DNA from 4 places in the Proteus columbae genome. Region 1 is predicted to be linked to each of the others. Evidence: predicted binding sites of a transcription regulator. Region 1 holds the regulator's gene; each other region holds the start of a gene.

Region 1 (5,900 bases):
AGGATGTAGTGGTGAACCCAATAGACAAAAGCGCATTTATCACTCTGGTGAAACGGAAGATGCTCGCTACTTCTTAAATTGGTTGAAAAAGGAATTTGGTGAGCAACCAACAGCCGCCGTTGGCTACTCTCTTGGTGGAAATATGCTTGCCTATTATCTCGCAGAAAGCGGTGAAAATGCGGTTGTAGATGCTGCCGTTATTGTCTCTGCGCCATTAATGCTAGAACCATGCTCAACAAAAATTGAACATGGCTTTTCTCGTTTTTATCAATGGTATCTGTTAAAAGAGCTGAAAAATAACGCGACACGCAAGCTTATTCGCTATCCTGAATCATTACCAATCAGCTTATTGACGATAAAATCCATTAAAAAACTACGTCAATTTGACGATCTTATCACGTCTAAAATTCACGGATTTAAAGATGCGTTAGATTATTATCGCCAATGCAGTGCATTACCTTTATTAAATAAAATAAAGAAAACAACACTGATTATTCACGCGAAAGATGATCCTTTTATGTCTGCGGATGTTATTCCTGATATCACAACCTTACCAAACAACATTGAATATCAACTCACCGAGTTTGGTGGGCATGTCGGTTTTGTAAGTGGAAAACTTTCTAAACCCGTGATGTGGCTTGAAAGCCGAATACCTGACTGGTTATCCGCTTATTTGGAGAAAACCAAATGATAATTCCTTGGAATGAGCTTTCCACAGAGACACTTGATAATCTTATTGAAAGTTTTGTTTTACGAGAAGGCACTGATTATGGTATCCAAGAGAAAACGCTTGAACAAAAAGTCGCCGACGTAAAAAAACAACTTAAATCCGGTGAAGCCGTATTGGTTTGGTCAGAACTTCATGAGAGCGTCAATATTATGCCGGCATCGCAGTTTCGCTCTGGTTAGTTATTCAAAGCAAGCGATGTATCGCCGTCAATAAGGGCCAACCTTATTTAGCAAAAGGATAACCTATGTCAATCAAGCATCCGATCATCGCAGTGACTGGCTCAAGTGGTGCAGGAACTACCACAACAAGCCAAGCTTTTCGTAAGATATTCCAACAACTCAATGCAAATGCTGCATTGATTGATGGAGATAGTTTCCATCGCTATACCCGTCCTGAAATGGATATGGCGATAAGAAAAGCCAGAGAACAAGGTAGACATATCAGTTATTTTGGCCCTGAAGCAAATGATTTTAGCTTACTGAGTAAGACCTTAAGTCAGTATAGTGATACAGGACAAGGTCAATCTCGCAAGTATCTACACTCTTATGATGAAGCCACTCCCTACAACCAATTACCAGGTACATTTACACCTTGGGAGCCTTTGCCAAACAATACCGATGTTCTCTTTTATGAAGGGTTACACGGGGGCGTTGTCACCAATGAGCACGATGTCGCACAACATGTTGATTTACTAGTGGGTGTTGTCCCTATCGTAAACCTAGAGTGGATACAAAAGCTTATTCGAGACACCACAGAAAGAGGACACTCACAAGAGGCGGTAAGAGATTCGGTTGTACGCTCAATGGATGATTATATTAGCTATATTATTCCTCAATTCTCACGCACTCACATTAACTTCCAACGAGTTCCAACGGTTGATACTTCAAACCCTTTTTCTGCCAAAGCAATCCCCACTCTCGATGAAAGCTTTATTGTTATTCGTTTTCGAGGCTTAACCGATATTGATTTTCCCTATTTACTTGCGATGTTGCATGGCTCATTTATGTCAACAATAAATACTATTGTTGTACCGGGCGGGAAATTAGGATTAGCGATGGAATTAATTATGGCGCCATTAGTCAAAAAATTATTAAATGGCGAAAAGATAAGTTAACCAAAATAAAATTTATCTCTATAAAAATAATATCCCATTAATTAAGGGATATTATTTTTCGAATTAAACTTTATTTTAAAATATCAAAATTAGTCGGCATCTTTTATTTCAAATGAATGCGTAATATTGGCTGCTTTTCCTAGCATTAAAGAAACAGAACAATATTTTTCTGCGGATAATTGAACAGCTCGTTCTACGATTTTATCCGTTAATTCTTTACCTGAAACAATAAAATGTAAATTGATATCAGTAAATAGACGAGGGGCTTCTTCGCGTCTTTCTGATGTTAATTTCACTTCACAATCAGTCACTTGGTGACGACCTTTACGTAAGATGCTCACAACATCAATAGCGCTACACCCACCTGCAGCAATTAATACCATTTCCATTGGACTTGGTGCTTTATCACCCGAATTTCCATCCATCATGATTTGATGACCAGAAGAAGACTCACCGACAAAAGATAAATCTTCTACCCACTTAACTCTCGCTTCCATTTATTTTCCCCTAAAGATGACAGAAACTAAAAGAGTACATTCTCATAATTCAACTAGCAATTAGCAAATAGGTTTATTATGCTGACTGCGTAAAACGAGACTTAATGCACTAATTGTGTTAAAAACAATATCTGCTTGATGATAGTGGTTAAGATCAATGCATTATTTTCTCATTTATTATAATCTACTCCATATTAACTTACCGTGTTCTCAGGAAGTTAATAGGTAAAGATAGGATTTTTAAGCACGCTGTATCAAAAGGGAACCTATCCGTTTTGAAAGGCTGCATTTAACGTACAGAGGATAACGCGAATGGTTCTCGGCAAGCCGCAAACAGACCCGACTCTTGAATGGTTTTTGTCACACTGCCATATTCACAAATATCCATCCAAGAGCACGCTGATCCACCAAGGTGAGAAAGCGGAAACACTTTATTATATTGTTAAAGGTTCCGTGGCTGTTCTTATTAAAGATGAAGAAGGAAAAGAAATGATCCTCTCCTACCTAAATCAGGGGGATTTCATCGGTGAACTTGGATTATTTGAAGAAGATCAAGAACGTAGTGCATGGGTTAGAGCAAAAACAGCCTGTGAAGTAGCAGAAATTTCCTATAAAAAATTCCGTCAATTAATTCAGGTTAACCCTGATATTCTGATGCGCCTTTCTGCTCAAATGGCGAACAGATTACAAACAACATCAGAAAAAGTAGGTAACCTTGCTTTCCTTGATGTTACAGGCCGTATTGCACAGACCTTACTAAACTTAGCAAAACAACCCGATGCCATGACGCATCCTGATGGCATGCAAATTAAAATTACACGTCAGGAAATTGGTCAAATCGTTGGTTGTTCACGCGAAACTGTAGGCCGTATTCTCAAAATGCTAGAAGATCAAAACCTGATCTCAGCACACGGTAAAACTATCGTCGTTTACGGGACTCGCTAAGTTTCCCCACCCCGAACAAACAATAGCCCAATAAAAGGGCTATTGATGATACAATCTGTATAAACCCCATCCTTATAGATGGGGTTTTTAGTCCGCACTACCCTTTTACAAATTCCGCAATAGCCACTTTTAATGCCACCATTCCTTCTTGTAATTCTTCTTGGGTAATAATTAACGATGGTGTAAAACGCATTACATCGGCTCCTGCGTTTAACATCATTAAGCCATGTTTGGCAGCAAGACCGAGTAACTCTTTGGCTTTACCTTTATATTGTGGTGCCAATTGCGCACCGATCAATAAACCTTGTCCACGGATTTGCGAAAAGACATCGTACGTTTGATTAATTGCCACCAGTTCATCCACAATCCATTGATAGCGCTTTTCTACACCCTCAAGTACCTCAGGTGTATTAATTAAATCAAATGCGACATTACCCACTGCACAAGCTAATGGATTGCCACCATAAGTTGTACCATGAGTCCCTACGCCCATTACAGAAGCTATTTCATGTGTTGTTAACATCGCACTGAGTGGAAAACCACCTCCTAGCGCTTTTGCAGTTGTAATAATGTCTGGTGTCACATCATAGTTCATATAGGCAAAAAGCTTGCCTGTACGTCCCATACCTGTTTGTACTTCATCAAGAACAAGCAGAGCTTGATGCTTATCACACAATTCACGTAGCCCCCTCATAAACTCAGGTGTTGCTACCGTGACACCACCTTCACCTTGCACAGGTTCCAATACGACAGCACAAGTATGGTCGTCAATAACAGCTTTAACCGCCTCTAAATCATTGAAAGGAATATGCACGATATCTGCAGGCTTAGGGCCAAAACCATCTGCATATTTAGGTTGCCCACCAACAGATACTGTAAACAGTGTTCTGCCGTGGAATGCATGGTGAAAAGCAATAATTTTAGTTTTATAAGGACTATGGCGAGTGATGGCATAATGGCGAGCCAACTTAAATGCTGCCTCATTCGCTTCTGCGCCTGAATTGGCAAAAAAGACACGTTCTGCAAATGTGTTATTTATTAATTTTTGTGCTAAACGCAATGCTGGTTCATTAGTAAAAATATTACTAACATGCCAAAGTTGTTCGCTTTGTTCTTTCAAGGCTTGATTAAGAGCAGGATGAGCATGCCCCAGTGCTAAAACAGCAATACCACCAGCAAAATCAATATACGATTTTCCCTGCTGATCCCAAACACGGCTACCCATCCCTTTGACAGGAATAAATTCTGCGGGTGAATAAATTGGCAACATTACTTGATCGTAAGTTGCCCGGTTGATGCTTTGCTTTGTCATTACCCCACCTGATCGTTATTCATATTCAATATGAAAATATAATCACTAAATATGAATAAAAAATCAAATGTGGTTTTGTATAAAAAGGCGTTATTTCGCTATTTAAATGCTATCCATTTAATATTTAAGGAAATTATTTAATAGCTCATGCCCTTGTTCACTTAAAATACTTTCTGGGTGAAATTGAACCCCTTCAATTGGCAGAGTACGATGGCGAATTCCCATAATTTCATCAACATTTCCATCATGTTGGCTCCATGCCGTCACTTCAAAAGGTACGGGTAATGTCGTCGCATCAATCACTAAAGAGTGGTAACGCGTCACATTTAAAGGCCGATTAAGTCCCTTAAAAACACCTTGTTGATTATGATGTATTAATGAATTTTTACCATGCATCACTTCTCGTGCTCTGATAACTGATGCACCAAAAGCTTGTCCTATCGCTTGATGTCCAAGACAAACGCCAAGAATAGGAATTTCACCGGCAAACCGCTGTATAGCCTCAAGAGAGATCCCTGCTTCATCAGGAGTACAAGGTCCTGGCGAGATAACAAGATGTGCTGGCATCATCTTTTCTATCTCTTTAAGTCCGATCTCATCGTTACGCTTAACAACAACCTCAGCACCCAATTCACAGAAATACTGATAGAGGTTGTAGGTAAACGAGTCGTAATTATCAATAAGTAACAGCATATTAGCCTATCCGACTGATTTTCTTATCATTATCTATTTTATTACTATTTTAAAGCGAGTGTAGATTTGCCAAAATAGCTCGTTGTTTAACCGACTTGGGTACAACAAAGCCGATTATCATAGCACAGGTGTAAAATATGAATAGTAAGCAAGAAAACCTGCTGATTTATTGCGCAATAACAAGAATGACGGTAATTGATGATGAATAGAGTGATTAATAGCGTAGTGAATACTTATTGCAGGAGATCACACGAAAAAAGGAAGGATCAAAAAGATTTTTTTGTACTAAAAATCCCGGAATGAAAATATTCATTCCGGTTTATATGCATTTTATCTTATTAGAATAAGTAAATATCCTATCCTAATAATGCGTTTATTGTTTTACGACTTCCGCAGATAAAATAGTGACCGTTTTTACTGGCACATTTTGGTAAGGTCCAATATTACGAGTTGGAGCTTGTGAAATTTTATCAACTACATCCATTCCTTTCACAACTTTACCAAATACGGCATAGCCAAAATCACGTTGACCGTGATCTAAAAATGCATTGTCAGCCACATTAATAAAGAATTGGCTGGTTGCGCTGTCTTTATCTGATGTGCGAGCCA
Region 2 (5,900 bases), 1.6 Mb from region 1:
AAAATAATAAAAATATGTACAGCTTATGTTATTTTTTTATGATTTTTATGCTTGGAAATGAGAGATAGATACGGTTGTTACAACTTTTTCTGGTAAGCATCAGCAAAATTTACATGCTGATGCTTTTTTTAGGAGAGATTTTTAGAGGAATAAGTTAAAACTTTTTACAAAGTGATGCGTTGCATTTGGCGGCAACCTAAAGCAGTTAATGTTGCTTGTGTTGCATCCCATTGCGTTAAAATTGTCTCTGCTTTTTCAATTAAGACTGCAGATCCAATATCCATCACACACTCACCTGCCATATTTAATAAAATTAATGCCGCTTGTAATGGCGGTAAACTTGGGTTAAATGCGGCATTTTCAGCGTAGCTACCTTGGAAAATTTTGCCATTTTTCATTTGAACAGCAATACCACTGTGCGATCCACTATAAGGAGCATGGCTACGATTGGCAGCTTGTAGTGCCTGTTGTGCTAATTCACTAGGGTTATCAATTTTGTAACCGTGATTAACTTTATCCATTAATAAAGAGGTGATATTGAGATCTTTCGGGCCAAAGCTATCAGGTAAATAATCGCCTAATGTTGCCATTTTTCTACCCGGCAACTGAATTTGAATATGGGTGCCACTGTTCAATTCGTTCATAAACTGGCGACAATGACCACAAGGTGTATAGTTAACGGTGACTGAGATTAAGCGAGATTCACCACGTAACCATGCATGAGTCACGGCGCTTTGTTCAGCATGAACCGTTTGTTGTAGCGGTGCGCCAGCAAATTCCATATTGGCACCGAAATAGATATTACCACTTTCGCCACGAGCAATCGCACCCACTTTGAAATTAGAGATTGGCGCGACAGCACAAGCTGCGGCAACTGGTAAAAGTGCTAGGGCTAAGGCATCATCATTACATTGTAACTGTGTTTTTATGGCATTGACCTGTTCTGCCGTAAACATTGCAGGGAATTCATCCTGCTCAAGATAAGGAGCAAGTGCTTGTTGTAACTGAGGGGATAAATCTGACCAAATTGCCTGAAAACGAGTATGCATACATGAGTCTCCCATTAATCTTTCTGTATTATAAGATTCTAGGCATCTTTACCCATTCTTATATGTGATGAAAATCATATTTTCAATGAAACAATTGCAACAAATTCATTAATTGAGAGATGTATCTCAAATTTATAGTAAAAATCCCCGAAATAACTTTAATTAAATCGAGGATTTAAGAATGGAGAATAAGAAAGGTATCAACTATAAAGATGCAAAATAATAGGGAAGATAAATGGCGCTGTAAGGGAAGTAATAATCCCACAGGTCATTAATGCCAGTGAGCTATAAGCACCTTCAATATAATCGACTTCAGCCGCTCTTGCTGTTCCCACTGCGTGAGAAACGGTTCCCATTGCTAAACCACGAGATGCGTGAGTAGGAATACGCAGTATTTTAAAGAGTGTGTGACCAAAAATGGCACCTAAAATACCTACTGCAATAACACATGCAGCACTGATTGCAGGAATACCACCGATGGAATCTGCGACAGCCATTGCGATAGGTGTTGTCACTGATTTAGGTAAAATTGATGCAGCAATTTCGGGTGTTGCTCCTGCCCATAAGGCAATCGCAGTACCACTGACCATTGCGGCAATACTACCGATAAAGCAAATACTGATCAGCGATTTCCACTGTGCGCGAATTTGGTGTAATTGCTGATAAAGTGGAATGGCTAAGGCAACCACAGCCGGTTGCAATAAGTCATTTAAAATACGACTACCGGCAAAATAATGCTCATAAGGTGTATGAGTGATTAATAAAATAGGAATAATAACCGCAATACCTATAAGCAAGGGGTTCAATATAGGCAATTTATAACGAGCAGCAAGTTTACGTGATAAATAAAAGACAATTATGGTTAAAGGAAGTGACCACCAAATATTCATTAACATTAACATTTTTTCTTCTCACTTAACGCTGTATCGTCGTCTTTCTGTTGCGTTTTTTCTACAACGTCCTCAACTATGTCAGGTTTTGCACCCACGATAATGCGCTCACGGTGAACATAGTGTGAGCAATAAGCGACTAATGCCATAACACCAAAGGTACTTACCACACTTGCTAAAACAATAGGGAAAAGTTGCTGACTTAATAAGTCATAATAATTCATTACTGCCACTCCGATAGGAATAAAGAGTAATGTCATATTTTTTAAGAGGATATTGGCACCCGGTTTAACCCAGCGCAAAGGGATAAGCTGGAAAGCAAGTAAACCGAAGAGAATAAGTAAGCCAACAATGCTGCCTGGAACCGCGAAGGGTAGAAGGGCTGAAATAAGATTACCCGCAAAGAGACAAAGATAAAGTACCAAAAAAGATCGTAGATAATGCCAAAGTGTAATCTGCAATCGTGCCCGTTTAGATTTCATAAGTAAGTGTCCCAAATCAACTAACAGATTTATCATACACCGATTTTGAAAGTGTGCTACGGATCACAATAAAAAAAGAGCGGGGCTCTTATAGAACCCCGCCATTTATTGATTTGGCAAATGAATCTTGGTTGTTATTTCACTTGCTGACCCGGTTTTGCACCAGAATCTGGGCTAAGTAAGAAGATATCTTTATCGCCAGGTCCTGCCGCCATTACCATGCCTTCTGAAATACCAAAACGCATTTTACGAGGTGCTAAGTTTGCCACCATTACCGTTAAACGACCTTCCAACACTTTCGGATCTGGGTATGCTGTACGAATGCCAGAAAAGACTTGGCGAGTCTCACCACCTAAGTCCAAAATTAGCTTCAGTAACTTATCTGATCCTTCAACAAAATCAGCTTGTTTAATTTCAGCGATACGCATATCGATTTTCGCAAAATCATCAAACTTAATCGTTTCTTGAATTGGTGAATCTGCTAATGGTCCTGTGACTTCTTTTACAGGTGCAATGGTGCTTTTAGATGCTTCAACCATTGCATTGGCTTTATCCATTTCAATACGGTTAAACAGTGCTTTGAATTTGGTGATTTCTGTACCTAAAAGTGGTTGTGCAAGCGCATCCCATGTTAATTCGGTTTGCAAAAAGGCTTCTGAACGTTCTGTTAATGAAGGTAAAACAGGTTTCAGATATGTCATCAGTACGCGGAATAAGTTAATACCCATTGTACAGATAGCTTGTAGCTGTGCATCTTGACCTTCTTGTTTTGCTACAACCCACGGCGCTTTTTCATCAATATAGCGGTTGGCTTCATCCGCTAATGCCATGATTTCACGAACTGCTTTACCAAATTCACGATTTTCAAATGACTGTGCGATAGTTTCTTTCATATCAACAAAGTGTTGATAAAGCTTAGCATCATCTAAAGAATCTGCTAATTTGCCATCAAAACGCTTGCTGATAAAACCTGCTGTACGTGATGCAAGGTTAACGACTTTATTAACAATATCGCTGTTAACACGTTGAACAAAGTCTTCTAAGTTTAGGTCAATATCATCAATGCGTGAGGAAAGTTTTGCTGCATAGTAATAGCGTAGGCAATCTGCATCAAAATGATCAAGATAAGCACGCGCTGTAATAAAGGTGCCACGAGATTTTGACATCTTCGCGCCATTTACAGTGACATAACCGTGAACAAACAGGTTGGTTGGCTTGCGGTATTCGCTGCCTTCTAACATGGCTGGCCAGAATAAGCTGTGGAAATAGACGATATCTTTACCAATAAAGTGATAAAGGTCTGCTTTGCTGTCTTTATTCCAAAACTCATCAAAACTTAAATCACCACGTTTTTCACATAAGTTTAAGAAAGAACTCATGTAGCCGATTGGTGCATCTAGCCATACATAGAAATATTTACCCGGTGCATCTGGGATTTCAAATCCAAAATAAGGTGCGTCACGAGTGATATCCCACTGTTGTAAACCGCTGTCGAACCACTCTTGCATTTTATTTGCAACTTGCTCTTGCAGAGCGCCAGAGCGTATCCACTCTTGTAACATATTGCTAAATGCAGGTAAGTCGAAGAAATAGTGCTCAGTTTCACGCATAACAGGCGTTGAACCTGATACAACAGAGCGTGGGTTGATTAATTCGGTTGGGCTGTAAGTAGAGCCACAAACTTCACAGTTATCACCATATTGGTCTGGCGCTTTACATTTAGGGCAAGTGCCTTTTACAAAGCGGTCAGGCAAAAACATGCCTTTTTCTTCATCATAAAGCTGAGAAATAGTTTTGCTTTTGATGTGACCATTTTTTTTCAGTGCAAGATAAATTTTAGTCGATAATTGGCGACTCTCTTCACTGTGTGTAGAGTGATAATTGTCGTAACTGATATTAAAGCCAGCAAAATCCTGCTGATGCTCTTTGCTCATTTCTTCAATCATGGCTTCTGGTGTAATACCCAGTTGTTGAGCTTTCAGCATAATTGGCGTGCCGTGGGCGTCATCAGCGCAGATGAAATGAACTTCTTTGCCGCGCATTCGTTGATAACGGACCCAGATATCAGCCTGAATGTGCTCAAGGATATGACCGAGATGAATTGAACCGTTAGCATAAGGTAACGCGCAGGTTACCAATAATTTATTCGCGACGTGAGACATAGTAAGGATCTTACTTCCATAAAATTAATAAAAGGGACTTTGATGTTAACCGATCCGTCATGATGTCGCTAGGGCAATAATCGAGTTTTTGCAAGAGAAATTTCAGTTGGCAAATTGAGGTAAGGCATTAACGTAGTCATCTACTATCTGATATGATAGATGCACTCATATATTTAATAAATAATGAAAACGAGAGGAGCCGGGATGAGTGATAAATCCCCCGAGCAGACCACCCCTGAGATTCTGAACGAAAAAGTTTCAGGTGTCTTGTCTACTTTTGAACACCCGACATTGAAGCGTAATCTGCTTTCTCTAAAAGCATTACATCAATGTGCGATGATTGACGATGTTCTTCATATCGAGTTAGTGATGCCATTTGTTTGGAAAAAACCTTTCCAAGTCCTAATCGAAGAAAAAACAGCTGAACTTCGCAACATCACTGGTGCAAAAGCCATTGAATGGAAACTCAAGCACAATATTTCAACCTTACGCCGTGCAAATGATCTACCAGGCGTTAATGGTGTGCGTAATATTCTTGCTGTGAGCTCTGGTAAAGGTGGCGTTGGTAAATCAAGTACAGCAGTTAACCTTGCATTAGCTCTTGCACAAGAAGGCGCTAAAGTAGGTATTCTTGATGCTGATATTTATGGGCCATCTATTCCGAATATGTTGGGTACCACAATGGAGCGTCCAACGTCTCCTGATGGACAACATATGGCACCGATTATGGCTTATGGTTTAGCATCTAACTCTATCGGTTATTTAGTTACAGATGATAATGCAATGGTATGGCGTGGTCCTATGGCGAGCAAAGCATTAATGCAAATGCTCCAAGATACGCTGTGGCCTGATTTGGATTATCTCGTTATCGATATGCCGCCGGGAACAGGTGATATCCAATTAACCTTATCTCAAAATATCCCTGTAACCGCTGCGGTTGTGGTAACAACACCACAAGATATCGCGCTGGTGGATGCAATGAAAGGGATCGTCATGTTTAAGAAAGTCAATGTACCTGTATTAGGTATTATTGAAAACATGAGCGCACATATTTGTAGTAACTGTGGTCACCTTGAACCTATCTTTGGTACTGGTGGTGCGGCGAAATTGGCAGAGAAATATCATTGCCAATTATTAGGTCAAGTTCCTCTTCATATCTCTTTACGTGAAGACTTAGACCGTGGGCAACCAACAGTGATGCGTGATCCTGAAGGCGAGTTTGCTGATATTTATCGCGAAATCGCGTCAACAGTGTCTGCTCAAATGTATTGGGATGGCGATGCAATCCCAACGGAAATTTCTTTCCGCGCAGTGTAA
Region 3 (5,900 bases), 930 kb from region 1:
AAGTTGCGATTAAAAATGCAATTGATCAAGCAACGTCAGTAGCAAAAGGTTTCGGTGCAGATTTAGGTGCTGTTTATAGCGTGAGCTATCGTGCGCCAGAAGCCACACCTTATCCAATCGCACAAGTGCGCATGGATGCAATGGCATTAAAAGCACAAGCACCTGCTGCTGTGCAAGAAACCTATGAACAGCAAAGCATTGAGTTTAAAGATTATGTTGATGTCGTTTTTGAATTAAAACGCACTAAATAATCATGTGGTGATAAAAACAAATAGGCTTCAATATGAAGCCTATTTTTTGTGTTAATAAGATGAAATAGCGTATTACTCTTCATCCTGTTTTAAAACTTTACGGCCAAAATCAATGAGTGCGTCTGTCACTTTTCTCATGGTTCTACTTTCTGGCGCAAATCGGTGCCAATAAAGCATACGTCGCTGGCAAAGCCCTGGCGTTAAATCAACCAATTCCCCGCTTTTTAGTTCATTAGCAATTTGCAGATGAGGGATCATACAACAGGTTGAACCTTGTTTAGCTAATTGCACAAAGGCTTCAGATGAGTTCACAATATGACACGGCACACTACCGGGTGATAAGCCGAAATTTTGTTGTAAAAATGCCTGATGCATATCATCAAGATGGTCAAATGCGACTGCTGGCGCTTTTAATAACGAAGATTTTGTTACGCCATTGGAAAAGTAGCGTTGAGCAAAGTCAGGAGAAGCAACGAATAGGTAATCGAGAGCGCCTAATTGATCAACAAGGCAACTTGGTAGTGCTTGTGGCTGAATACTGATTGCACCAACCACTTCGCCTCGTCTTAATCGCTCTTGAGTACGAGTTTCATCTTCTACTTGAATATTGAGACGAATAGGCAGTTGCGTTAATACGGGATGTAAAGCAGGCAATAACCATGTTGCTAAACTGTCAGCATTCACAGCCAAAGAGAGTAAAAGAGGCGTAGAACCGCTATTTTCATCACCTAACCATTGTTCTTCAAGTAATTCTACTTGATGCAATAGCGCTAATAATTTTTGTCCTTGCTCAGTGGGTTGAGGTGGAACAGTTCTGACTAATAGCGGTTGCCCGAATAAGTTTTCTAATTGTTTGATACGCTGTGAAACGGCAGATTGTGTAATACATAACTTTTGCGCGGCTCTTTCAAAGCCACGTTCTCGAATGACGGCATCAAGGGCTTGCAATGCTCGATAATCAGGGCGTTTCATTAACAGACTCTCTTCGATTTTATATTCTATTGCTTACTATGCCATATTTTTCGTTGTAATGAGTTAAAATGTTGCTTCTCAGTTTTTGATGTGTCTCGTGCTAGTTTTGAATGCGATATGCTATTCTTAGTCCATTAACGTGATAAATAAGGTTTTTTAAATGACTCAGGATGAATTGAAAAAAGCAGTAGGTTGGGCGGCGCTTGAATATGTAAAACCAGGCACGATTGTGGGTGTCGGTACTGGCTCTACGGCTTCTCACTTTATTGATGCATTAGCAACAATGAAAGGTCAAATCGAAGGCACTGTTTCAAGTTCAGAAGCATCAACTGCAAAATTAAAAAGTTACGGCATTCCTGTTTTTGATTGTAATGAAGTTGACTCTTTAGACATTTATGTTGATGGTGCTGATGAAATTAACCATCACATGCAAATGATCAAAGGTGGCGGAGCAGCATTAACCCGTGAAAAAATTATCGCAGGTGTAGCGAAAACATTTATCTGTATTGTTGATGAATCTAAACAAGTCGACGTATTAGGTAAATTCCCACTCCCCGTAGAGGTGATCCCAATGGCGCGCTCTTATGTTGCGCGTGAACTCGTTAAGTTAGGTGGTTTACCTGAATATCGTGAAAATGTGGTAACGGATAACGGTAACGTTATTTTAGACGTTCATAACTTAACTATTCTTAATCCTATTGAACTGGAAAACAAAATTAACAGTATTCCAGGTGTTGTAACCGTAGGATTATTTGCTAACCGTGGTGCGAATGTTGTTTTAATGGGTACCTCTGAAGGTGTGAAAACCATTAAGTAATTCTTTTTAAGATAGGTAGCGATGGCTACCTATTTTTTAAATTATTTTAGAAACTGCAAATTCAGTGATATATATCACACGACAGTTATATCTCTCTTTAAAATCCTGCCATTTTCAAAGTCAAAATCATTTTACTCGGTAGAAAATCGCTTTCTTTACCGCTTATTCTGTCATCACAGCAATCGGTTGTATTGCCACAAAATCTATTTTTGTTATGTTGTTGAGACAGGATTTTGTTTTTCATTAAATGTAATAACGATAGGGCAGGGTAAATGGTCAAAGTATCTTTGGAAAAAGAAAAAATAAAGTTTCTACTCCTCGAAGGTGTGCACCAAAGTGCAGTAGAAAATTTAAGAGCTGCGGGTTATACCAATATTGAATATCACAAAGGTGCATTATCGGACGAAGAATTAAAAGAAGCTATCCGTGATGCACGTTTTGTTGGTCTTCGTTCCCGCACTCATTTAACGGAAGAGATTTTTGCTGCGGCTGAAAAATTAGTTGCAGTGGGGTGCTTTTGTATTGGTACCAATCAGGTTGATTTAGAGGCTGCTGCCCGTCGTGGTATTCCTGTTTTCAACGCACCTTTCTCAAACACCCGTTCCGTGGCTGAGATGGTGCTTGGCGAATTACTGTTATTATTGCGTCGTATTCCTGAAGCCAATGCGAAAGCCCATCGTGGTGTTTGGGATAAACAAGCCAAAGGCTGTTTTGAAGCACGAGGTAAAAAACTGGGTATTATTGGTTATGGTCACATTGGCACACAATTAGGTATTTTAGCCGAAAGTGTGGGTTTAGATGTTTATTTCTATGATATTGAAAACAAACTGCCATTAGGTAATGCAACGCAAATTCGTCATCTCTCTGAACTGTTGAATATGTGTGACATTGTCAGCTTACATGTGCCAGAAACACCATCAACCAAGAATATGATTGGACATGAAGAAATTCAGCGCATGAAGCCGGGAGCAATTCTTGTCAACGCTTCTCGTGGTACGGTGGTTGATATTCCTGCATTGGCTCAAGCGTTAGAATCAAAACATTTATCTGGTGCTGCGGTTGACGTATTCCCATCAGAGCCGGGTGCGAATAACGATCCTAACGATCCGTTTGTTTCTGAACTTATCAAATTTGACAATGTGATATTAACACCACATATCGGTGGTTCAACTCAAGAAGCGCAAGAAAACATTGGCTATGAAGTTGCGGGTAAATTAGCGAAATATTCAGATAACGGCTCTACATTATCTGCTGTTAATTTCCCAGAAGTATCACTGCCAAGCCACGGCGACGATGTAAACCGTTTACTGCATATTCATGAAAACCGCCCAGGTATGATGAATAGCATCAACAAAGTGTTTACTGAAGAAAATATCAACGTAGCCGCGCAATATTTACGTACGTCAGGTAACGTAGGTTATGTTGTGATCGATATTACAACACAAACGAAAGCTCAAGCTGAGTTAGTGTTACAAAAAATCAAAGCATTACCGGGAACAATCCGCGCTCGTATGCTTTACTAATTATTAATAAATTATTCGTAATATATTGAAGGCTCGAAATATCGAGCCTTTTTTGTATCTTTTAATCTTTATTTATTGAATTTGTTGCTGCCATAATTGGTAATAGAGTGCTTGGTTTTCTAATAAATGGGAGTGAGAGCCTTCTTCTAATACCTGCCCTTTATCTATTACATAAATATAATCTGAATGCGCTAATGTATTAAGACGGTGTGCAATACTTATTACGGTTCTGTTTTTACAAATTTGAGGTAAATTCGCTAAAATTTGTGCTTCAGACTCATAGTCTAATGCAGATGTTGCTTCATCTAAAATAAGAATACGTGGATTAGTTAATAAGGCTCTAGCAAGTGCAATACGCTGGCGTTGCCCGCCTGATAAATTAGCGCCTCTTTCTCCTACTTGTGTATTAAATCCTAAAGGAAGTTGATTAATAAAATCTAAAGCGCCAGCAAGTCGAGCCGCTTCTGTTATTTCTTCTTCACTCGCATTCGGTTTTGATAAATGAATATTTTCAAAAATAGAGCCACTAAATAAAAAGCTCTCTTGTAAAACGATACTCATGCTTTGGCGTAGAGATAAAGGATCAGCGATAGCTAAATCCATGCCATCAATATAAATTTTTCCTTGTTGGGGCGTATAGAAACGTTGAATTAAGCGAGTAAGAGTACTTTTTCCTGAGCCAGAACGCCCTGTAATACCAATAAATTTCCCTGCTGGAATAGATAAAGAAAGTGACTCAATAACATCAGGTGTCTTGTCTGTGTAACGAAAATAGACATTTGAAAAAGTAATGCTCCCTGTTATTTTAGGAACGGTAGCTAATCCTTGGTATTGGTGTTCTGTGGGATTACTTAAAATATCACCAATACGGCGCAAAGAAATGGATGTTTGTTGAAAATCTTGCCAACATTGCGCTAAACGTAAAATAGGTTGTGTAATATGGGCGGCAAATAAATTAAACGCGATAAGTTCACCTACGGTCATTTGTGCATTAATAATGAAATTGACGCCTTGCCATAAAATAATTGCAGTAGTGATCTTATGAATAATAAAAATAAATTGCTGAGCGAATAACGCTTTTTTAGCACCTGAAAAACGTTTATTGATGTGATCGGTCAACTTGTATTGCCACTTTTCTATAAAATGATTTTCTGTCGCCGTCACTTTAATGGTTTCTATGCCATTTATCGCTTCTGTCAGTAGACTAATATTATCTGCGTTGGTTTGATATTCTTGCTTTACCCAATAACGAATGATAGGTCCTAGAATAAGCCAAAATATAAAATAAAGAACTAAAGAACTTAATGTTATCCACGTTAAGGTTGATGAATAAATAAACATCACAAAGATAAACACAGCAATAAAAATAAGATCAAGCACCATCATCAATGCTGAACCAGTAATAAATTGTCTGATATGTGAAAGCTCTTGTATACGAGCAATGATTTGTCCAGATGGGCGTTGAGTAAAAAAATGACTCGGTAAGCGGACGAGATGTTGATACGCTTTTCCTGAAAATTCAGCACTTAATTGACAAGATATAAATGCATATAACTTATCTCGCAAAAAAAGATATATGGGTTCCGTGATAGCAATTAAGACGAATAGACAGCCAAATAGATGTAAATTAGATAAATTTCTCCCCGTTAAAACGGTATCGATAAATTTTTCAAAAATAATGGGATTCACTAGAGCAAAAAGTTGAATGCAACAAGATAAAATAAAAAACAGGAATAATGATTTTTTCTGCTTTAGTATAGAAGGAATAAACCAATTTAGATTAAATTTTGATAATGATGAAGAGGGCTCTTTAGCAATAAGTTGTAATGTATTAAGCTTTTTTTCTTTATCAATGATATGTTCGGTTTTTATATTATTTTTAGGATTTATAATAATTAATGTTTTTTCTTTTATTTTTTTTAATATATACCAAGAATCATTTATTTCTATAAGGGTATCGATAATAAAATGCTCATTATAATCGAATAAGCAGAAATCACCTTTTAATTCCAAAAGTTGAATGGCTTCAAGAATATCCCATTTATTAAGATGATCTTCTTTACCCAGAAAATGAATAACTTGCTATTTTTTTATCTTTCCACTTTGTGTTTTTGAAAAATAAATTAGTCCATCAATAATTGATGAGTGATATTTTTTTTCTTTCTCTAAATTAATATTATTCATGATATTCAGCATCTTATTATTTTTCTGTTAGTGCGTTATGACGGTAAACTTCTATTGGGCTTAAGAAATAGTCAATAACACGACGTCTATCGATAATAATTTCAGCGATTAAAGACATTCCTGGAGCAAGGTTATATTGTTGATTATTGCTTT
Region 4 (5,900 bases), 420 kb from region 1:
TCAACACACAGCGCCATAGTGACTTCAAATAGACGTGGATTACGATATTCGCCTGTTAAGAATTGAACCGCTTCACGAACTTCAACCGCATTACCTGCGCTAGAAGCTAATACTTCGTTCATATCAGTTAACAGTGCAGTGGTTTGACAGCCAGCGCCATTTGCTACTTGGACAATTGACTCAGCCAGCTCTTCCGATTTTTGATAAGTCGGCATAAAAGCACCCGAGCCAACTTTAACGTCCATCACTAATGCATCTAAGCCTTCAGCTAATTTTTTACCTAAAATAGATGCAGTGATAAGCGGGATTGAATCAACTGTAGCAGTAATATCACGGGTAGCATAAAAGCGTTTGTCAGCAGGTGCTAATGAATTAGTTTGTCCAATGATGGCAACGCCGACATTGCGAATAATGTCGCGGAATTTCTCATCATCAGGGAAAATATCAAAGCTCGGAATTGCCTCAAGCTTATCTAATGTTCCGCCTGTGTGGCCTAATCCACGACCAGAAATCATAGGAACATAACCACCACAAGCAGCAACCATTGGCCCTAACATCAGTGAAGTAACATCACCCACACCACCGGTTGAATGTTTATCAACAATTGGGCCATTTAAGTTTAGGCTTTTCCAGTTCAGTACTGAACCGGAATCACGCATAGCTAATGTCAAAGCAACACGCTCTGGCATTGTCATGTCGTGGAAATAAATAGTCATTGCTAAGGCAGCAATTTGACCTTCAGAAACAGTATTATCTCTGACGCCATTAATGAAAAAACGAATTTCTTCCTCAGTTAAAGGATGACCATCACGCTTTTTACGAATAATCTCTTGGGCAAGAAACACTGCAACCTCCTGGTTTTATAGCATTGGTAACGCCCACAATAACGAAAAGCGGGCGTATTTCACGAATGGATTAGTAACCACTAGACGATTTTTGTTCGCCATGACCTAAAGTAGCTAATAAATTACCTAACAGGCTTGACGCACCAAAGCGGAAGTGACGGGCATCAACCCAGTTGTCACCCATAATGCGGTTAGCTAATGCAAGGTATTGAGCAGCTTCTTCAGCGGTACGTACACCACCCGCTGGTTTGAAACCAACTTCTTTGCCAACACCCATATCGTGGATCACTTGGATCATTAACTCAGCGCTTTCCAGTGTTGCATTTACAGGTACTTTACCTGTGGAAGTTTTAATAAAGTCAGCACCTGCTTTGATTGAAATTTCAGATGCTTTACGGATAAGCGCTGGATCTTTCAGCTCACCCGTTTCAATAATTACTTTCAGTAAAGCACCCGCGTCTGCGCAAGCTTCTTTACATGCTTTAACGATATCAAAACCGATTTGCTCGTTACCGGCCATAAATGCACGGTAAGGGAAAACTACGTCAACCTCATCTGCGCCATAAGCTAATGCCGCGTTGGTTTCTGCTAATGCGATATCTAAATCATCATTACCATGAGGGAAGTTAGTTACGGTTGCGATACGGACTTCTGGAGTACCCTGTTCGCGTAACACTTTACGTGCTAACGGAATAAAACGTGGATAGATACAAATAGCGGCTGTATTCCCTTCAGGGCTTTTAGCCTGATGACACAATGCAGTCACTTTTGCATCAGTGTCGTCATCATTTAATGTAGTTAAATCCATCAAAGACAGCGCAAGGCGCGCTGCAGCGGTTAAATCTGTCATAAAACTCTCCAACGATGTTTCTCAAGCCCTTTTGGGCGTACGCTTAAGATTAGCGATTAAATTTGTTGGCGAGCGGACTTGGTTCCTTGAAGATGTTGTTGTAACTTGCGCTACAACGACAGCTGAGCTCCCTCTCACCGCGCTATGCTCACTTCGGCGACCCGTCATTGAGCCTTCGCCATTCCATGAAGTTTCAGCACATCTTATTTGAACACGCTAAGGAACAATTAGATGTGCTTTACGTCACACTAATCAAATGCAACTTGCAAACAATGACATATAAGTGTGATCAACATCACAATTAGGTCATTTTCTGGTTTAATGTTACTCGAATAACGCCTCTAAGTCGTCTTTATAACGCAAAAAAAGCGAGATCAATATGAAATGATATCGCTATTGACCCTATTCAATACAAATTGCGAAATATCTCTCACAATAAAAGTAGTTAACATTACAGCAGAAAACAAACATAAAAGAGCAGACAGGCAAAACCCATCTGCTCTTTATAATCAAAATCAATTAAGCAGCAACAACAGCCATTGCGGTTAATGCAAAGAAGAAACCTGCAATCGTCGCACTCATTAAGTTAGAGAGTGTACCAGCAAGTACGGCTTTCATCCCTAAACGAGCCACGTCTTTACGGCGATTTGGAGCCATTCCACCTAAACCACCTAGCAGTACAGCAACGGAAGAGAGGTTAGCAAAACCGCACAGTGCAAAGGAGATAATTATCTTTGTTTGTTCTGATAAGATGATTAAGCCTGATGCAGCAACTTGAGCTTCATCTTGTAGATATTTGCTAAATTCAGAGTAAGCATAGAATTCATTAATAACCAGTTTTTGACCAATAAATGAGCCAGCAACGGTCGCTTCACTCCAAGGTACACCGATTAAGAAAGCAATAGGTGCAAAAACCCAACCTAATACTAATTCTAATGAAAAATTCTCATAACCAAACCAGCCACCAATGCCACCTAAGATACCATTGACTAATGCAATTAACGCAACGAAAGCAAGTAACATAGCACCGACGTTAAGAGCAAGCTGTAAACCTGAAGATGCCCCAGCTGCAGCTGCATCAATAATATTTGCTGGTTTTTCTTCATCGGTCATTTTATCCAGCGCATCTTTTTGATCGTCTGGCGTTTCTGTTTCAGGGATCAACAGCTTAGCAAAGAGTAAACCACCTGGTGCGGCCATAAATGATGCCGTAATCAAATACTCTAATGGCACGCCCATGCTTGCATATCCAGCAAGAACAGAACCAGCAACAGAAGCAAGGCCACCACACATAACAGCGAATAACTCAGAGGTTGTCATTCTTGCAATATAAGGACGAACAACAAGCGGAGCTTCGGTCTGACCCACAAAGATATTGGCTGTTGCAGACATCGATTCTGTGCGTGATGTACCAAGGACTTTCTGTAAACCACCACCAAGAATCTTAATCACAATTTGCATAATGCCGAGGTAATACAGCACAGCAATTAAAGAAGAGAAAAACACGATAACAGGCAGTACGCGTAGGGCGAATACGAAACCGCCACCACCAAACAACTCGAACATTTTATCTGATACTAGGCCTGCAAATAGGAAGCTCATCCCATTATTGCCGTAATCAATAACATTCTTAACACCATCAGAAACCGCAAGAAGCACTTCGCGACCACCGTCGGAATAAAGAACAAATGCACCTAAGCCAATCTGAATAAGGAATGCGCCACCAACTGTACGTAGTCTAATTGCACGTCGATTGCTGGAAAACAGAATGGCTATCAATATTAATGTTGCCATTCCGACCAAGCTCATAATGAGTTGCATTGAAGGATCCCTGTTCACATAAAAATTTAATGGATTATCAATAATGCTCTAACCTGAGATTATTGACTCTTTTTGCCAGATAATTATACCTAGTCCAGAAAAAGAACCCTCTATATCCATCACAAATAGCGCTTGGAAAAAGCAACACAAAACCCACAAATGAGAAGTAGATCACATAAACAAACCTAAAAAACGCACTTATTGAATAGGCTAATTTAAAAAAAATATCATTCGATTAACAAATGATGGCTTTAATCTTAAATAGCAGAAATAAATGAACGTTTTATTTGTATAAGTACAATTAAAATAAGGCGTATTTTTAATCTTTTTGATTAAATAAGTTTAAGATAAAGACGAGGTGTTATCTTTTAATTGGAATAATTGTAGGCTATTGAGATAGAGTTGCTCTGCGATCACCTCTGGTGATCCTTGACGCAGATCACAGAGTTGGGAAAAAACGTTCTGAATACGCTCAGGGCGATTAGGTTCACCTTGAAAACCACTCACAGGCATATCAGGAGCATCTGTTTCTAATAACAGACATTCTAGTGGTAACGAGGCAATTGCGCGGCGAGTTTTTTGTGCTCGCTCATAAGTAATAGTTCCACCAACGCCAATAAAATAGCCTTGCTGAATAAACTTTTCTGCCTGTTGCAGACTTCCTGCAAAACCATGAATAACCCCTTTGCGAGGCACATCATAACGGCGTAAAAGTGCACTTAACTTATCGTGGGTTTTACGTGAATGTAGGATCACAGGCAAATCAAATTCAATCGCTAGTTTAAGCTGTGCAATTAAAAACGCCTCTTGCTTCTCAGGCTGAGGATTATCCATATAGTCATCAAGCCCTATCTCTCCGATGGCAACACAACGAGAAGCTGTTTTTAATTTCTGTTTTAATTCCAAGAGATGCTGTTCAGTGTGCTCTTCAATATATAAAGGGTGTAACCCCAATGCACAATATAATTGATGATGATTATTCGCTAACTCTGCAACAACATCAAAATTCCAACGTGCAACGGCGGGAATAATTATTTTTTCAATATGAGCTTGATGCGCTAGTGACAAGCTGTTGGCAATATCATCATAAAAAACCGGAAAATCAAAATGGCAGTGAGTATCAATAAATTTATTCATTCTGAATTTGCCTCACGTCAGGATGTACGCTTCGAGTTCCTTGTTGAATAATAGAAGCATTCTCTGCTTTATCAGCCTTCGCTTCTTGTTCAAACAAGCTAAAGACTTTTCTATCATACTGTTTGAATTTTTTCTTAGAGAAATGCTGGCCAATTGTCGCCAGAAAATAACGCCCGCAACGTCTCCCCACATGATAATCATGATTTAATGCATTTAAACGACTTCCTAATGCACTAGATTGCAATGTAGTTGGTGGATATATTTCAATAACAACAACATCTTCTGGGGGAGATTGGATAAATTTAATTGTGTCGGTATAGGTTTCGATATGTACTTGAGCCATCGCCATAAAGCGCTGTAAACGGCTATTTTCAAACCATTTTCCCATACGCTCAACCCATTCTGTTGTGTATTGATATTCAGAAGGAACGGTACGAACAACGACAATAGTACGACAACCACGTCGATAAGCTTCTCTCACAGGAATAGCATCGCTGATACCACCATCATGATAAACAACATCATGAAATAAGACACCATTACGATAAAAAGCAGGAATGGCACTGGATGCTTTGATTATCTCAAGCCAAGTCGGTTCATCGGGCTGAAAATAATTTGCCTGAAAATTATCAGAACGACTTGCCACCATATAAAATTCGCGACCCGCATCAAAACGGCGTAGTGCTGTTGGCATATCAAGAGGCATTTCTTTAGCCGTTGTTTCTATATACCAATCAAGATCGAGTAAATTGCCGCCACGAACAAAGCGAATAGGATTGAAGAATTGATTATTAGTTGTATAGCGATTAATAATTTTACGTGCATACCCACGCTGACCACAGGCAAAAGCAGATAAATTTTGCGCTCCCGCAGATACCCCAAGTAAAATATCAAAGGGATCAAATTGTGATCGCATAAATTCATCAAGGACACCCGCAGTAAAGATCCCGCGTTGTCCCCCGCCTTCACAAACTAAAGCAACTTTACCTTGTGGCAGTGATGATTGAAATTCGAGTGCCGTAATATTATTTAATGTGACAGGTATATACTTCCCCATAATGTCTCCTTTATACAACTTAACAAAGGATACCCTCACATTTTTTTGACGTCATTCTTTTTACGTATTCATACAAATAATTTAGACAATATCTTCTTAGAATATGACGAATATAAAAGAAAATCATGTTTATGATTTGATATTTACATCTGAGTCTACGCTTTTAACTCCTTCAATTTTTTCAATAACT

Evidence for each region. Region 1 encodes CRP, which controls carbon source genes, mostly activating them, when cyclic AMP is high. Its sites were predicted from a motif close to ATGTGANNNNNNTCACAT; they were not measured.
Region 2: a site for CRP is predicted at 2,473-2,490, ahead of F1325_RS05660 (CidA/LrgA family protein). Genes of this name have one in related genera too.
Region 3: a site for CRP is predicted at 2,103-2,120, ahead of serA (phosphoglycerate dehydrogenase). Genes of this name have one in related genera too.
Region 4: a site for CRP is predicted at 3,676-3,693, ahead of F1325_RS15635 (NupC/NupG family nucleoside CNT transporter). Genes of this name have one in related genera too.

What each region holds. Positions count from the first base shown of each region.
Region 1 is NZ_CP043925.1:3,764,615-3,770,514, forward strand. Features, by position in the region: gene F1325_RS17515 (hydrolase) at 1-691, shown strand, start outside; gene F1325_RS17520 (YheU family protein) at 688-909, shown strand; gene F1325_RS17525 (phosphoribulokinase) at 975-1,844, shown strand; gene F1325_RS17530 (OsmC family protein) at 1,934-2,341, opposite strand; gene crp (cAMP-activated global transcriptional regulator CRP) at 2,654-3,286, shown strand; gene argD (bifunctional acetylornithine/succinyldiaminopimelate transaminase) at 3,384-4,598, opposite strand; gene F1325_RS17545 (aminodeoxychorismate synthase component II) at 4,716-5,291, opposite strand; gene ppiA (peptidylprolyl isomerase A) at 5,665-5,900, opposite strand, start outside.
Region 2 is NZ_CP043925.1:1,221,973-1,227,872, forward strand. Features, by position in the region: gene cdd (cytidine deaminase) at 165-1,049, opposite strand; gene F1325_RS05655 (CidB/LrgB family autolysis modulator) at 1,250-1,945, opposite strand; gene F1325_RS05660 (CidA/LrgA family protein) at 1,945-2,421, opposite strand; gene metG (methionine--tRNA ligase) at 2,556-4,583, opposite strand; gene apbC (iron-sulfur cluster carrier protein ApbC) at 4,788-5,900, shown strand.
Region 3 is NZ_CP043925.1:2,830,756-2,836,655, reverse strand. Features, by position in the region: gene F1325_RS13545 (oxidative stress defense protein) at 1-251, shown strand, start outside; gene F1325_RS13540 (LysR family transcriptional regulator ArgP) at 324-1,223, opposite strand; gene rpiA (ribose-5-phosphate isomerase RpiA) at 1,384-2,040, shown strand; gene serA (phosphoglycerate dehydrogenase) at 2,313-3,563, shown strand; gene F1325_RS13525 (type I secretion system permease/ATPase) at 3,636-5,576, opposite strand; gene F1325_RS13520 (HlyD family type I secretion periplasmic adaptor subunit) at 5,764-5,900, opposite strand, start outside.
Region 4 is NZ_CP043925.1:3,340,596-3,346,495, forward strand. Features, by position in the region: gene deoA (thymidine phosphorylase) at 1-845, opposite strand, end outside; gene deoC (deoxyribose-phosphate aldolase) at 916-1,695, opposite strand; gene F1325_RS15635 (NupC/NupG family nucleoside CNT transporter) at 2,215-3,516, opposite strand; gene F1325_RS15640 (TatD family hydrolase) at 3,859-4,653, opposite strand; gene F1325_RS15645 (patatin-like phospholipase family protein) at 4,646-5,710, opposite strand; gene F1325_RS15650 (BON domain-containing protein) at 5,840-5,900, opposite strand, start outside.